DNA from 3 places in the Mycolicibacterium wolinskyi str. Jessa 2025 genome. Region 1 is predicted to be linked to each of the others. Evidence: riboswitches for the same ligand, from Rfam matches in the RefSeq annotation. Region 1 holds a riboswitch; each other region holds the start of a gene.
The links. A riboswitch is a leader RNA that binds a small molecule or an ion and turns the genes downstream of it on or off. The one in region 1 is predicted to bind cobalamin.
Positions count from the first base shown of each region.

Region 1 (4,683 bases):
CAGCTATTTCTGGGTCGCCAAGACGTCGCCCTCGACGCCCGTCCGGTACCTCGGGACCCCGAAGCGCTTTGCGATCGGCCTGGGCTGCGACCTGGCCCATGCGGACAAACTCGTCTACTCCGTCGGCATCGACCTCGGCGATCCCGCGGCCACGGTGCCCATCGGAGCGGGCTGCCGGATCTGTGACCGGCCGGCCTGCCCACAGCGGGCGTTCCCGTATGTGGGCAGGCCGGTCCAGGTGGATCCGCAGACCAGCAGCGATCTCCCGTATCCGCCGGTGCTCTAGCCCGAGCGTGAGCCCGACTCTGACCCGCGCACCTCTGCTGCCGCGGCCACCAGATGCTTGAGCGACTCGGTCACCTCATCGGTCGTCCGGGTCTTCAACCCGCAGTCGGGGTTCACCCAGAGCCGTTCAGCGGGAACCGCTTTGAGTGCCTCTCGAAGCGACGAGGCGATTTCATCCACGCCCGGTATGCGTGGTGAGTGGATGTCGTAGACGCCCGGGCCGACGCTGTTGGCGAAACCCGCAGCGTTGAGATCGCCGAGCACCTCCATATGTGAACGCGCCGCCTCGATCGAGGTCACGTCGGCATCGAGATCGGCGATCGCCCCGATCACCTCGCCGAACTCCGAATAGCACAGATGTGTGTGGATCTGGGTGGCGTCCGCGACGCCGGACGTGGCCAACCGGAACGCCTCGACCGCCCACTCGATATAGGCCCCCTGGCCTTTTGACCGCAACGGCAGCAGTTCGCGCAACGCGGGTTCGTCCACCTGGATGATCGCGATGCCCGCTGCTTGCAGGTCTACCGTCTCATCGCGGATCGCGAGTGCCACCTGAGCGGCCGTATCGGCCAGCGGTTGATCGTCCCGGACGAACGACCACGCCAGGATGGTCACCGGTCCGGTGAGCATGCCCTTGACGGGCTTGTCGGTCAAGGACTGTGCGTACGTGATCCACACGACCGTCATCGGTTTCGGCCGGGCGACATCGCCGTACAGGATCGGCGGGCGTACACAGCGGCTGCCGTACGACTGCACCCAGCCGTTCTGCGTCGCGAAGAATCCGTCCAGTTGCTCGGCGAAATACTGCACCATGTCGTTGCGTTCGGGTTCCCCGTGCACGAGCACGTCGAGTCCCAGCTGCTCTTGAAGCTTGATGACATCGGCGATCTCGGCCCTCATCCGGCGCTCGTATTCGGCCGCGTCGATCCTGCCGGCCCGTAGGTCGGCGCGAGCGAGCCGAATGGCCGACGTCTGTGGGTAGGACCCGATGGTCGTCGTGGGCAACGACGGCAGCCGCAATCGGTCGTTCTGAGCGGCACGACGCACATCAGCAGGTCCACGCTCGGCGCCCGACGCCCTGATCGATGAGATGCGCGCGCGGATCTCGCCGTTGTCGAGCCGGGGATCGTTCTTGCGCGACGCGATTGCGCCGTTGGACGCCGCGACCTCGGCCGCGATCGCGTCCGGTCCGTCCTTCAGGCCGCGCGCCAGCACGACCACCTCGGTGACCTTCTCGGACCCGAACGCCAGCCAACTACGCAGGGCGTCGTCGAGTTGCGGCTCGGCGCCGAGACTGTACGGCACGTGCAGCGTCGAGCAGGATGTCGAAACGGCCACGCGGCCGGCGCATTCCGACAGCGCATCCAGACTGCCCAGCGCGGCTTCCAGATCGGTGCGCCACACGTTGCGGCCATCGACCACGCCGGCGACGACGAGCTTGTCGGCCAGCTCCGGCACGGCTGCGACGGCTGCGGCACGCCCGGCCACGAGGTCGACCCCGATCGCCTCGACCGGCGTACGGGCCAGTGCCGGCAGCACGTCGGCCAACTCGCCGAAGTATGTCGCGGCAAACAGCGCGGGGCGGTGCGCGAGGCCGGCTAGCCGCGCGTACGTGCGCTCGGCCAGTTCGGCACCGTTGTCGAGGATGTCGGTCACCAACACGGGCTCGTCGAGCTGCACCCACTGCGCGCCGTTGTCCGCGAGCAGCTCCAGCAGCTCGGCGTACACCCCGACGAGCTCGTCGAGCCGGTCGATCGGCGCACCGTTCCCCGCCTTCGACAGCGCCAGGAAGGTAATCGGTCCGATGACCACGGGACGTGCCGGAATATTGTGTGCCGCGGCTTCTTCCAACTCTGCGAGCACCTTGGCGGGATTCAGCGCAAAGGTGATCTCCGGACCGATCTCGGGAACGAGATAGTGGTAGTTGGTATCGAACCACTTGGTCATCTCCAGTGGCGCGATCACATCGGTCCCGCGAGCCGCGGCGAAGTACCGGTCGAGTTCGTCTGGAATCACCGCGACCCGAGACGGCAACGCACCCAACAGCACTGCCGTGTCCAGTACCTGGTCGTAGTAGGAGAAGGTGTTCACCGGGACCGAGTCCAGGCCCGCCGCGGTTAGCGCGCGCCAGGTTTCGCGGCGCAGACCGGCCGCGACGGCTTCGAGCTCGCCGCGGTCGATGCAACCGGCCCAGTATTTCTCGACCGCGCGCTTGAGTTCGCGGTTCGGGCCGATGCGAGGTGACCCGAGAACGGTGGCGGTGAACGGTGTAGCGGTTGTGCTCATGACGACGTCCTTCGAACTGCGACGGGATGGTCACCGCCAGCGGACGCCCGAGCCGAGCACGGTCACCCGCCACGAGCGGACCGCGTCGGCCACACGCCCATTCCACGAGGCGATGAACCACCGGGCGCGGCGCGCCCGGTACAACCGGCAGGTCTTCGGACTCGCAGGCACGCACGATGTTCGTGCACCTAGTGGCCGTCGCTTCCCAGCCGCAGTGTTCTGCGTGCCAGTGCTGATGACGGCGGTCGTTCCTGCATACCGCTGCGGGACAGTCCCGGATTCTCACCGGGTTCCCTCTCACGTCGCACCTCTTCAAGCGTGCGACGCTCGATGTCGACACCGGCCGAGGCCGGCATCGACAAACCAGCTGCGACGACCAGGTTACTCGCCGTCGCCGGCGCAGTACCGGCTCACCTGCGCAGCGACGCCTTGATGGTATCGGCGACCATCGCCGCCTGAGTGACGGTTTCCGACGCGGGTTTACAGGCCTGGACATCGATGATCACGTTCGCCTCGACCGCCAACACACGCTGGCATGACCGCGCCTGCACACCCGTTCCACGCGTGAACGGCATCGACAGCTCGGTGTCGGTCTCCGCCAGCGCCCCACTCTTCCACTTGGGTAACTGCTGACCGTTGAGATTGATGTTCACGTTGTGGTCGGCGCACTTCGACCACCGATCGGCCGACTCTCGATAGAAGTCACGGGCATCCTGCTCGGACGGGTAGGAGACCACCGATTGGACGACGAGGTTGTCCCAGTTGTCGGTGTCCGGTGAACGCAACAGCTGCTGACGCAGCGCGTTCCACCCGTCGCCGTATATCGCCGCCTCGTTAACCTGCCATACCCCAAGACAATTGAGGTTGGGCAGCAGATTGCGGTGATCACCCATCGTGGTCACCATCGGATGCGACGTCATCCCGGTGGTCGCCATCAGGGTGTTCATCTGATCGGTGCTGAGCAGCAGGCCGTTGAGGTCGGCGTCGCCGACAACGGTGGGCTCCGCATCGACGTTGCCGTGGCCCGCGCACCCGGTGAGCATGACAAGCAGGGCAATGAAGGCGGTCACACAGCGCAGCAGGCGGCGCTCAGGCATGCGTACCGGCCAGCGCGCACGCCATCTGGGCATTGTGGGCATCGTCGTTGAGTTCGCTGGCCGTCACATTCAGCGTGTCCCCGCTGCCCCGCAACCCCATCTTCAGCAACAGCTTGGTCGCGTCCACCGACCAGGCACGCATCGGGCTGGCGATATCGGGTGACAACCCCGGTGTCCCAGCCGCATTCATCGCCTTCGCAGCCGATTCCCGCAGTGCGGTACGACCGCTCACGTTGGTGGTATTGACGATCGGGTCCGAGTAGTCGGGACGGGTGCTGCCGTCGATCGTGTCCGCGAAATCCCCGTAGAACACCGATGCGTTGTCCAGCGCCTCGGCGAAAAGTGAGCACGCCGCGACCGCTGCCGGGCTGGCGTCACCGGCAGACACCGGGCCCGCGGCCATCGGATCGGGCGCCGGAGCCGTCGGATCCGGAACAGCCACCGGTGCCGCGGGTGCTGCAGGCGCGGGGGCAACCGCGCCCGCCTCGGTCTGGACGACCGCGTCGGGATCGGCAGACGCCGTTGGCCCCACTGCGATTCCGATGCCCAGTGCGACACCGAGCACCGCCAGACCTCGCCCACACAGGTTTGACGACCTCACCTAGTCCTCCAAAAATCCAACTGCCAGCACGCAATCGGGCATCGCCGGCCATTGCTCCCATACCGTCGGCGCAACATGTGTCTCAAAGGTGAACGACCGGCAAATGCTCCCGCTCCACCTGCCGTCCATTGCATGTCCGGGGCCTGGCACGCCACAGTTGAATGTATTACGTTGGTGCGCAGTCAATTACCAGGAAGTTCACAGTTTCCGGAAAACCCTGCCGGATGGGAATGTGGCGCGATGTGTTGGCGCTTTGTTCACCGTTTCGAAATGCGATCAGTTCATGATTCGTCGCGACAGATCCCTTGAATCCCTTGGCTTCTCCGAAGTTGTGTCGGCCCCAGCGGATTCAGTCCCCATGAGAGGCGCAAGTTCACGCATGTTGAATCGTTTTGCCAAACTGGCTGCAGTCTG
Region 1 covers NZ_CP185960.1:2,348,793-2,353,475, reverse strand. The annotation lists gene ACOI2T_RS11725 (short-chain fatty acyl-CoA regulator family protein) at 1-286, shown strand, start outside; gene metE (5-methyltetrahydropteroyltriglutamate--homocysteine S-methyltransferase) at 283-2,571, opposite strand; cobalamin riboswitch at 2,701-2,930, opposite strand; gene ACOI2T_RS11715 (sensor domain-containing protein) at 2,982-3,641, opposite strand; gene ACOI2T_RS11710 (Rv2240c family protein) at 3,661-4,269, opposite strand; gene ACOI2T_RS11705 (MspA family porin) at 4,649-4,683, shown strand, end outside.

Region 2 (4,683 bases), 2.8 Mb from region 1:
GCAGAACCCGCACCCGCATGACCGCCACCCCGAGCGAGGCTGCCGCGTCGTGCCCGAATGCGAACGCGTCCAAGGCATCCGACTGCGTCCAGCAGATGACGAGGCCCAGCGCGCACACCGCACCGCACAGCGCCACCTGATCCCAGTTGGCCCCGCCGAGCGAGCCGAGCAGCCAGAACAACACACCTCTGGTCTGCTGGGCGTCGGCGGAGGAGAACACGATGAACGAGGTGATCGCCGAAAAGAGTTGAGTGCCTGCGACTCCGGCCAGCACGACCCGATCCTGTCCGCCACCCGCGGCGGCTGCGAGGATCAGCACGAGGACGAACGCCGTCAGCGCCCCGGCGAATGCCCCGGCAGACAGGCTGAGCGCACCGCCGATGCCGGTGATCACCACCAGCACCGCTCCGGTCGAGGCGCCGGATGAGATGCCGAGCATGAAGGGGTCGGCGAGCGGGTTGCGCATCATCGACTGCAGAACCGCGCCGCAGATCGCCAGGCCGGCACCGCATATCGAGGCCAGCAATGCGCGTGGCAGCCGCAGCTCCCAGACGATGCCGTCGTCGATCGGCGCCACGTCGGCGGCGTGGTTCCAAAGGTGTTGTGCAATAACGGCGTAAACGTCGCGCACACCGAGTTCGGCGGGTCCGATGAGGATTGCGGCCATGATCGAGAGCAGCAGACCGCCGACAGCGATCGGTACGAGCAACAGCATCCCCGGGTTGCGCAACGCCGGTTTGGCGCTCACTTCACGCCGAGCACGACATAGTCGTCGAGCAGTTGCCACACCGTGCCCACCTCGGCGAAACCGGCTTGGGCGAGCGCCGACAGGTGGAAGTCGACGGCGGTAGACGGCGGGTCGGGACGCTCGGCGAACCGCTCGTCGCGAACCGCCGCGAGCGCGGCGGCGCCCGGCTGGGTCCGTGCCGCCTGCCACCACCGGTCCCAGCTCAGTGCGCCGGAGCGGTGTGCGCGCTGCTGAGTCGCTTCGTCATGTGCGGCGGAGAAGCGACCGAGCGCCGGTGATCGGCGGTCGAAGCGGAAATGGTCGCCGTTGAGCAGGATTCCGCCGGTGCCGAGCAACGCCGCGGCGTCCGAATAGACGCGTAGCAGGGTATCGGGCATGAGCCAGTGCAGCGCCGTCGTCGACACGAAGGCATCGGGCGCACTGCCGCCGAGCGCCCCGGCGACGAGAGCCGGCCAGTTCTCGTCAGCGAGATCGGCGTCGAGGACCGTCACCCGGTCCCCGTAGACCGGCCGCAACGCCCGGGCCGCGATGTCGAGCAGCAGCGGGTCGTGGTCGACGGCGACGACCCTGGCGTTCAGCAGCGCATCGAGCACTCGCCTGGTCAATGACCCTGGCCCGCAAGCCAAGTCGACGACGACCGGGCTGTCGCCGCACGCGAGTTCCAACAACTCCACCATGATGCGGAACCTGCCCTCGCGGTCGGCGATATAGGCGGCCTGCTGCTCGTCCCACGATGCCAGAAGCGCGGCCGCGGATTCGGCGCCGCTCATTTGCCGACCACCCCGAGCGTGCGCAGCCCGGCCGCGACAGTCTCGATCGCATCGACATTGCGCAGCGACGGGTCCATCGCAGTGCCCGGCAACACGATCCACCGGCGTTCCCGCACCGCGGTCAACCGCTTGGCGGCCGGATCGGTTTCCAGGAACCGGATCTTGGCGGCCGCGCTGTCGCCGTCGTCACCGCGGGTCAGGTCGGCGAGGATGAGTACGTCGGGATCGCGTTCGAGGATGGCCTCCCACGAGATCTCGGGCCACAGTTGGCGGTTGTCGGCGAATGCATTCCGTGCTCCGAGTTCGGTGGTGATGATGCCCGGCGCACCGCAACAGCCCGCGATGTAGGGAGTCTTGGTGCCCGCGTACCACCACATCACCGTGACGCCGTCGGCCTTGAGCCCGTCGGCCGCGGTGGCCTTCCGGGCACGCAGCGACGAGATCAGCTGATCGGCCCGATCCTGGACGCCGAATATCTTTGCCACATCGGCAATCTCCGCGTACATGTCATCGAGCGTGAGCGGCCGCTGCTGGGCGGCGTCCTGCCCACCGCATTCGCTCGACGATTGATAGGTGGGCACGCCGAGACTCTCGAAGCGGTCCCGCGGGGCCACTCCCTCGTGGGTGAACGACCAGTCGAACGTCGCGTACACGAAGTCGGGCTTCTCCTTCAGAACACGTTCGAACGACGGGAAATCGCGACTCAGCACCGGCACTTTGGCGTTCTCGGCGGCAAGCTCGGGGCGGACCTCGTCGCTCCACGATGCGCTGCCGACCATGCGATCGGCCAGTCCGAGCGTCAACAACAGCTCGGTGGCCGGCTGATTGATCGAGACCGCTCGTTGCGGCGGAGCTTTCACCGTCACCGTTCGGCCGCAGTTCTCCACGGCAACGGGATAGCCAGCGGTGTCGCCGCCGGACGAGGTGGTGGTCTTGCCCGCCGATGAGCCGCACCCGGCCAGCAGCGACATGGCAAGTAGGAGAACGGAAATGGTGCGCGTGCGCTCAGACACGACGAGACCTTTCGATCCGGGACCCGATCGCGGAGTCCGTCCGATGGGCGGACCTCGCGCCGCAACCCGGCGACGAGGCCCGAGCCAGCAGGTCTTCGGACTCGGAATCATCCAGGCGGAGCGCCTTCCCAGCCCCGTCGAGGGGCCAGTGGCCGTTGCTCCGCCTGTCCTCCATACCGCTGCGCGTCAGTTCCGGATTCGCACCGGATTCCCTGACCCAATCGGGCTGGGTACGACTGGCTCGACCGGACCATACCAGCGCGCCGGATCGGGTGGGCGCCTCGGCGGCGCAGGTGGGCACAAAAGGCATCAGCACGCGTTAATGATAATCATTTTCATTAAGGCGTTGAACGCCACCCCTGGCAACTTTTCCGTCCGGCCGCCAAGACACCCGCGCTGCCCTACATTCATCCGGTGACTACCGCCAAGGTGCCTCCCGTCGGGCTGGTCCGCGCCACCGAACGCGTCCGCCATCACCTGCGCAGGCTCTATCAGCGCACGGCCCCGCCGCCCGCCGTGATGCTCGAGTTGATCCTGTCCGCCTGGGTCGCACAGGGCATCACCGTCGCCGCGGAGCTCGGAGTCGCCGACGCGCTGGCCGGCGGTCCGCTGCGCCCGGACGAGCTGGCCCGCCGGGTCGGCGCCGACGCCGATGCGCTGGACCGGCTCATGCGGGCACTGGTCAGCGAGGGGGTGTTCCGCCGGACGCGCGACGGACGCTATGCGCTCAACACACTCGCCGACAGCCTGCGCAAGGACGCTCCGGTGTCGATCGCGGCGATGGCCAGATTCGTGGGCTCGCCGCAGCATCGCGAGCACTGGAGCCACCTCGGCGACGCTGTACGCACGGGCGAAGCCGTCATCCCCAAGCTGCGCGGCAAAGAGGCCTTCGACTACATCGGTTCCGAGCCCGAACTCGCCGCGATCTTCAACGACGCGATGACGAGCATCTCGGAATTGGCGATCGCCCCGGTGGTCGCGGCCTACGATTTCAGCCGTTTCGCCACGATCGCCGATGTCGGCGGCGGGCACGGTCGGCTGCTGTCGGCCATCCTGGAAGCGACGCCGTCGGCCAGGGGTCTGCTCTACGACCTGCCCCAGGTCGTCGAAGGCGCCCCGGAGTTGCTCGGCAGGTACGGCACCGCGGAGCGGGTGCAAGTGCTGCCCGGGTCGTTCTTCGAACGCGTACCCGAGGGGGCCGACGCCTACATCTTGAAAAACATCATTCACGACTGGCCCGACGAACAGGCGCTGACGATCTTGCGCAACGTGCGCGCCGCCGCAGCACCGGGAACCACACTGTTGCTCATCGAGGGCGTCATCCCCGACCACGACCGCGAATTCATCGGCAAGTGGACCGACATGGAAATGCTGATCGGCATCGCGGCCCGCGAGCGTACCGAGGCCGATTACCGCAAGCTCTACGAGCAGGCCGGGTTCCGGCTGACCCGCGTGGTGCCGACGGCATCACCGTTCAGTTTGGTTGAGGGGCAAGCGGTCTGACGCCGTTCACCTCGCGGTGACGTGTGCGATGTGTTTTTTGAGCTGATCAGCCACCCGGTCCAGCGGTTCAATGCTCCGCTGAGCCCGGCACATCGCCACAGTGCCCTCGATCGCCGCGACGATGAGCGTGGCGGTTTCGACGGCATCGCCGTCAGGCGCGCCGTGCTCGCGCAACGCGTCGGCGAGTAGCGAGGTCCAATTGGCGAATGCGGCGGCCGCGGCGTCGCGGGGCTGGGCGCGGTCATCGTCGGGGTAGTCCTCGACCGCCACCGCAAGCACCGGGCATCCGGCACGAAAGTCGCTGTCCAGAACGATCTTCCGCCACATATCTGTGAAAACTCGCAGGCCTTGCACTGGCCCCGCGCGCATAGCCTCGCGCAGACCCGTAACCGTGAGGTCGTCGGCCCAGCGCACCGCTTCGGTGGCGAGTTGGTCCTTGCCGCCCGGGAAGTAGTGGTAGACGGATCCGAGCGGCGCGTTCGCATGCTGGGCGAGATGCCGCACGCTCGTGGCGTTCAGCCCGCGACGACGAATCATGTCAGCCGCGCCGGCGACCATGCGCATTCGCGACGATTCATCCGGTTCCCGGGTCATGCCCGCCCCCATCCTTGCTATGACGACTGTTCTAATCTAGCGTCACGGAATCTAT
Region 2 covers NZ_CP185960.1:6,974,633-6,979,315, forward strand. The annotation lists gene ACOI2T_RS34450 (FecCD family ABC transporter permease) at 1-715, opposite strand, end outside; gene ACOI2T_RS34455 (class I SAM-dependent methyltransferase) at 745-1,518, opposite strand; gene ACOI2T_RS34460 (ABC transporter substrate-binding protein) at 1,515-2,489, opposite strand; cobalamin riboswitch at 2,601-2,787, opposite strand; gene ACOI2T_RS34465 (methyltransferase) at 2,946-4,034, shown strand; gene ACOI2T_RS34470 (TetR/AcrR family transcriptional regulator) at 4,041-4,628, opposite strand; gene ACOI2T_RS34475 (tautomerase family protein) at 4,682-4,683, shown strand, end outside.
Region 2: it holds a riboswitch for cobalamin, as region 1 does, so the genes downstream of both, ACOI2T_RS34460 (ABC transporter substrate-binding protein) here and metE (5-methyltetrahydropteroyltriglutamate--homocysteine S-methyltransferase) in region 1, are expected to answer to the same signal.

Region 3 (4,683 bases), 1.7 Mb from region 1:
CGATGGCCGCGTGCAGCCGCAGCGGATGAAACGGCCGTCTTGCGGTGAATTCGACGATCCCGACCTCGCCGTCGCGGTCGAGTGGGGGCTCGCCGGCCAGCAGTGGATCGTGGGGAGAGGCGGCGCGGCCACGCCGGCTGTCGGGTTCGAGATGCGCGAGCGCCATCTCGACGCGGTCGCATCCGACCGTGATGCGGGCCCGCGGTGCCAGCCGGCGCAGCACCGCCAGCGTGGTCGCCTCCGGTTCGGTGAGCACCAGTACGTCGGCGAACTCGGCTTGGCCTACCACCACCTGTGCGGCCGTGCGGCCGTCATCGAGTTCGTCCTCGCCGACCGCCTGAGGCAGCCACGCCGAGGTGTCGACACAGCTGACGACCGCCTCGATACTCACGTCGCGCGCGGCCGGTCCGTCGATGTAGCCGGGGCCGACGCACACGTGGATGTTGTCGATCGCCCAACACACCGGCTCCGGCTCGAGCCACGGCATCAGTTGCACCACGATACGAGCGACGTCGCTGCGCCGGTGCAGGCGGCGGAGGAGCACGAGCAGGTCGTCGCGCACCGTGCAGGACACGCAGCCGTGGGCCAGCTCAAGCGGCCAGTCCGACGTGTCGGCCGCGGTGCCCACCGTCCGCAGCACCACCTGGCCGTCGTAGGTGTGGCGAACCAGCACGGTTCCCGGCTTGCGGCTCAACTGCTCGACGACGCGGTCGGTGTCGCCCTGGCCCGCCACCAGCACAACAGGCGTTCTCACCTGGCCTCCCGATTAACTATTGAAAACGATTATCATTATGCTTAAACAACGGTACCTCGAGGCGAAGGAGATTCAATGTCGGCCCACTGCCAAGTCACCGGGCGATCGCCCGGCTTCGGCAACACGGTGTCGCACTCACACAAGCGGAGTAGCAGGCGCTGGAACCCGAACATCCAGAACAAGACCTATTACCTGCCGAGTGAGGGGCGCCGGGTGCGGTTGCGGGTCAGCGCCAAAGGGATCAAGGTGATCGACCGCGACGGCATCGAGGCAGTCGTGGCCCGGCTGCGCAGTCGAGGGGAGAAGATCTGATGGCGCGCACCGACATTCGGCCGATCGTGAAGCTGAGATCCACTGCGGGAACCGGCTACACCTACGTGACGCGCAAGAACCGGCGCAACGATCCGGACCGCATCGTGCTGAAGAAGTACGACCCGGTGATCCGCAAGCACGTCGACTTCCGCGAGGAGCGCTGATGGCCAAGGTGTCCAAGATCGTCAAGAACGAGCAACGGCACAAGCTGGTCGCGCGCTACGCCGAACGGCGGGCCGAGCTCAAGGACATCATCCGGAATCCGGCGAGCACGAGAGAACAACGGGCCGCGGCGGTTTCGGCGTTGCAGCGACTTCCGCGTGACTCAAGTCCGGTGCGGCTGCGCAACCGCGACTCCGTGGACGGCAGGCCGCGCGGGCACCTGCGCAAGTTCGGGCTCTCCCGGGTTCGGGTCAGGGAGCTCGCGCATCGCGGCGAGCTGCCCGGCGTGCGGAAGTCGAGCTGGTAAATGGCCAAGAAGACTCCGCGAAAGCGCACGCCAGCAATTGAACTCAAGAAGCCGAGGCGCAATCAGCTCAAGGCTCTCGGCGTCACACACGTCGACTACAAAGACGTCCAACTGCTGCGGACCTTCATCAGTGAGCGGGGCAAGATCCGCTCGCGTCGGGTCACCGGACTCACCCCACAGCAGCAGCGACAGGTTGCCACGGCGATCAAGAACGCCAGGGAGATGGCACTGCTGCCGGTGGCGGGCACCCGCTGACCTACTATCGACACCGATAGGCGACTGCGGAACGTGGAAGCCGGTGTGAATCCGGCGCGGTCCCGCCACTGTGATCGCTCGGTCAGCGCGCTGACCGGCGAGAGCCAGACACACCCCGCAGTCGCCACCTCGCAAGCACTGGGGCGGATCTCCCCAGAGAGGATGGGAGAGCCCATGACCGGTCGTTGGATGGTCGTCGTGATGGCGTCATTGCTCTTGGCGTCGGGATGTGCCGGTAACGCCGCAACGCAGACCACAGCCGGCACTCCGCCGGGATTCCCGGTGACAGTGGACAACTGCGGCGTCACCACGACCTACGATCGGCCGCCGACCCGCGCGGTCGCCCTCAATCAGCATGCGATCGAGACGCTGCTGGCCCTCGGCCTGGAGAAGTCGATGGTCGGCACGTCCTATCTGGACGACCGGATCCTGCCGGAGTATCAGGCCGCCTACGACAGCGTGCCGGTGCTCGCCGAGGAGTATCCGTCCTATGAGGCACTGCTGGCGGTCGAGCCCGATTTCGTCTACGGCGGGTGGGACAGTGCCTTCGACGAGAAGGAGGGCCGCGCCCGGCACCGGCTCGCCGATGTGGGAATCGACACCTACCTCAACATCGAGGACTGCTCGTCCGAGCCCGCGACGATGTCCACGGTGGACGCCGAACTTCGCGGCATCGGACGGATTTTCGGAATCAGCGACCGCGCTGAGGAGCAGGTCGACCAGTTGCACCGCGACCTCGAACGGGCCGAGTCGAAAGTGCGGGGAGCCGCGCCCGTCACGGTAGCCGTCTACGACAGTGGTGAGGCGACGGTGTTCACGTCCGGCGGCAAGGGGATCGGCAACGAGATGATCACGGCCGCCGGTGGCGTGAACCTGTTCTCCGATGTCCCGAAGGTGTGGGCCGATGTGTCCTTCGAGCAGTTCGCCGAACGGTCGCCCGACGTCATCCTGATCTACGACTACGGCGATCAGCCCGTCGAGCAGAAGAAGAAGTTCCTGATGGGCCACCCCCTGCTGCAGCATGTCCCGGCGATCCGCGACGAGCGGTTCGCCGTGCTTCCGCTGTCGTCGGTGGTGGTGGGTGTGCGGATTGCCCGTGCAGTGGAAGCCCTTGCCAGGCAACTGCATCCGGAGCGGTTTTAGTGAGCCTTGCCGGCCGTCGCGGGATTCCGTACGGGTTGGTCCTGATGGCGCTCGCGGCGATGTTGGCGGCTGCGATGACCACGGGTGTCGCAGTCGGGTCGGTGCCCATCGCGCCGGGTGAGGTGTGGGCGATCGTCGCGCATGCCATTCATCCGGGACTGGCCGAACAGTCCTGGCCGGCAGTGCGCGAATCGATCGTGCTGGGCGCCAGGCTGCCGCGCGTGGTGCTGGCCGCGGTGATCGGCGCGGGCCTCGCGGCATGCGGTATGACGCTGCAGGCGGTGGTGCGCAATCCACTTGCCGATCCGATGTTGCTCGGGGTGTCCTCCGGCGCATCGGTCGGTGCGGTCGTCGTGCTGGTGCTCGGTGTGGGAGCCCTGCAGATCGTCACGCTTCCGCTCGCGGCGTTCGGTGGTGCGCTGGCCGCGCTTGTCGCGGTGTACTTCCTGGCCCGATCCGGCGGTCGGATGACTACGGTGCGGTTGATCCTGGCGGGCGTCGCGGTGGCCGAGGTGCTGTCCGCGCTGGCGAGCCTAATCATCGTCACGTCCGACGACCCGCACAAGGCGCAGGCCGCGGTGCGCTGGATGCTGGGCGGACTCGGCGGTGCCACCTGGCCGATGGTCTGGGTGCCCGCCGCGGTCGTATTCGTCGGTGTGGTCGTCCTTTTGGCGGTCACGCGGTCACTGAACCTGCTCTACACCGGCGAGGAGGCCGCGGCCTCGCTGGGCCTCGACGTGCACCGGTTCCGCGGCGCGATGTTCGTCGTCGTCGCGCTCATGGTCGGCGCCATGGTCGCGGTGAGCGGCACGATCGGCTTCGTCGGGTTGATCATGCCGCACGTCGTGCGCCTGCTGGTCGGCGCCGACCACCGCCGCGCCCTGCCCGCGGCCGCACTGCTGGGTGCCACGTTCCTCGTGGCGTGCGACATCGTCGCGCGAACCGTGGCCACGCCAGAGGAGCTTCCCGTCGGTATTCTCACCGCCCTCGTCGGCGGGCCGTTCTTCCTGTGGCTGATGCGGCGCAAGGCGCCGGCATGACGGCGCGGTGCTCGATCCAGTCGGTGTCGGTGACGATGCGCGGAAAGGCGTTGGTGCGCGACGTTTCGCTCGACGTCGCCCCGGGCGAGATGGTGGCGGTCGTAGGGCCCAACGGCGCGGGCAAGACCACCCTGCTGCGAACGCTGTACCGGGCCCAGCGACCCACCGCGGGGCAGATTCTCGTCGACGGCGACGATGTGTGGCGGCTCCCGGGCAAGCGTGCGGCGCAGCGGATCGCGGCCGTGCTGCAAGATATCGCAGGCGATTTCGAGTTGACCGTGTTCGACGTCGTGGCGATGGGGCGCACACCGTACAAGCGGTCGTTCGAAGGCGACAACGCCTCCGACCGCGACATCATCGAGTCGGCTCTCGCGGCCCTCGACATCGCCGAACTCGGCCACGCGCCGTTCAATCAGTTGTCCGGTGGTCAGAAGCAGCGCGCGCTGATCGCGCGAACATTGGCTCAACGTACCGACGTGATCGTGCTCGACGAACCCACCAATCACCTTGACCTACGGCATCAGCACGACGCCCTGCACTTGATGCGCGAGACCGGGGCCACCGTGATCGCCGCGCTGCACGACCTCAATCTCGCTGCGGCCTACTGCGACCGGATCTGCGTGCTCGATCGCGGGCAGATGGTCGCGGTTGGCACGCCGCACGAGGTGCTCACGGTCGACCTGCTCGCCGCGGTGTACGGCGTCGACGCT
Region 3 covers NZ_CP185960.1:689,882-694,564, forward strand. The annotation lists gene mrf (ribosome hibernation factor-recruiting GTPase MRF) at 1-754, opposite strand, end outside; gene rpmB (50S ribosomal protein L28) at 830-1,066, shown strand; gene rpmG (50S ribosomal protein L33) at 1,066-1,230, shown strand; gene rpsN (30S ribosomal protein S14) at 1,230-1,535, shown strand; gene rpsR (30S ribosomal protein S18) at 1,536-1,790, shown strand; cobalamin riboswitch at 1,760-1,924, shown strand; gene ACOI2T_RS03580 (ABC transporter substrate-binding protein) at 1,965-2,933, shown strand; gene ACOI2T_RS03585 (FecCD family ABC transporter permease) at 2,978-3,973, shown strand; gene ACOI2T_RS03590 (ABC transporter ATP-binding protein) at 3,970-4,683, shown strand, end outside.
Region 3: it holds a riboswitch for cobalamin, as region 1 does, so the genes downstream of both, ACOI2T_RS03580 (ABC transporter substrate-binding protein) here and metE (5-methyltetrahydropteroyltriglutamate--homocysteine S-methyltransferase) in region 1, are expected to answer to the same signal.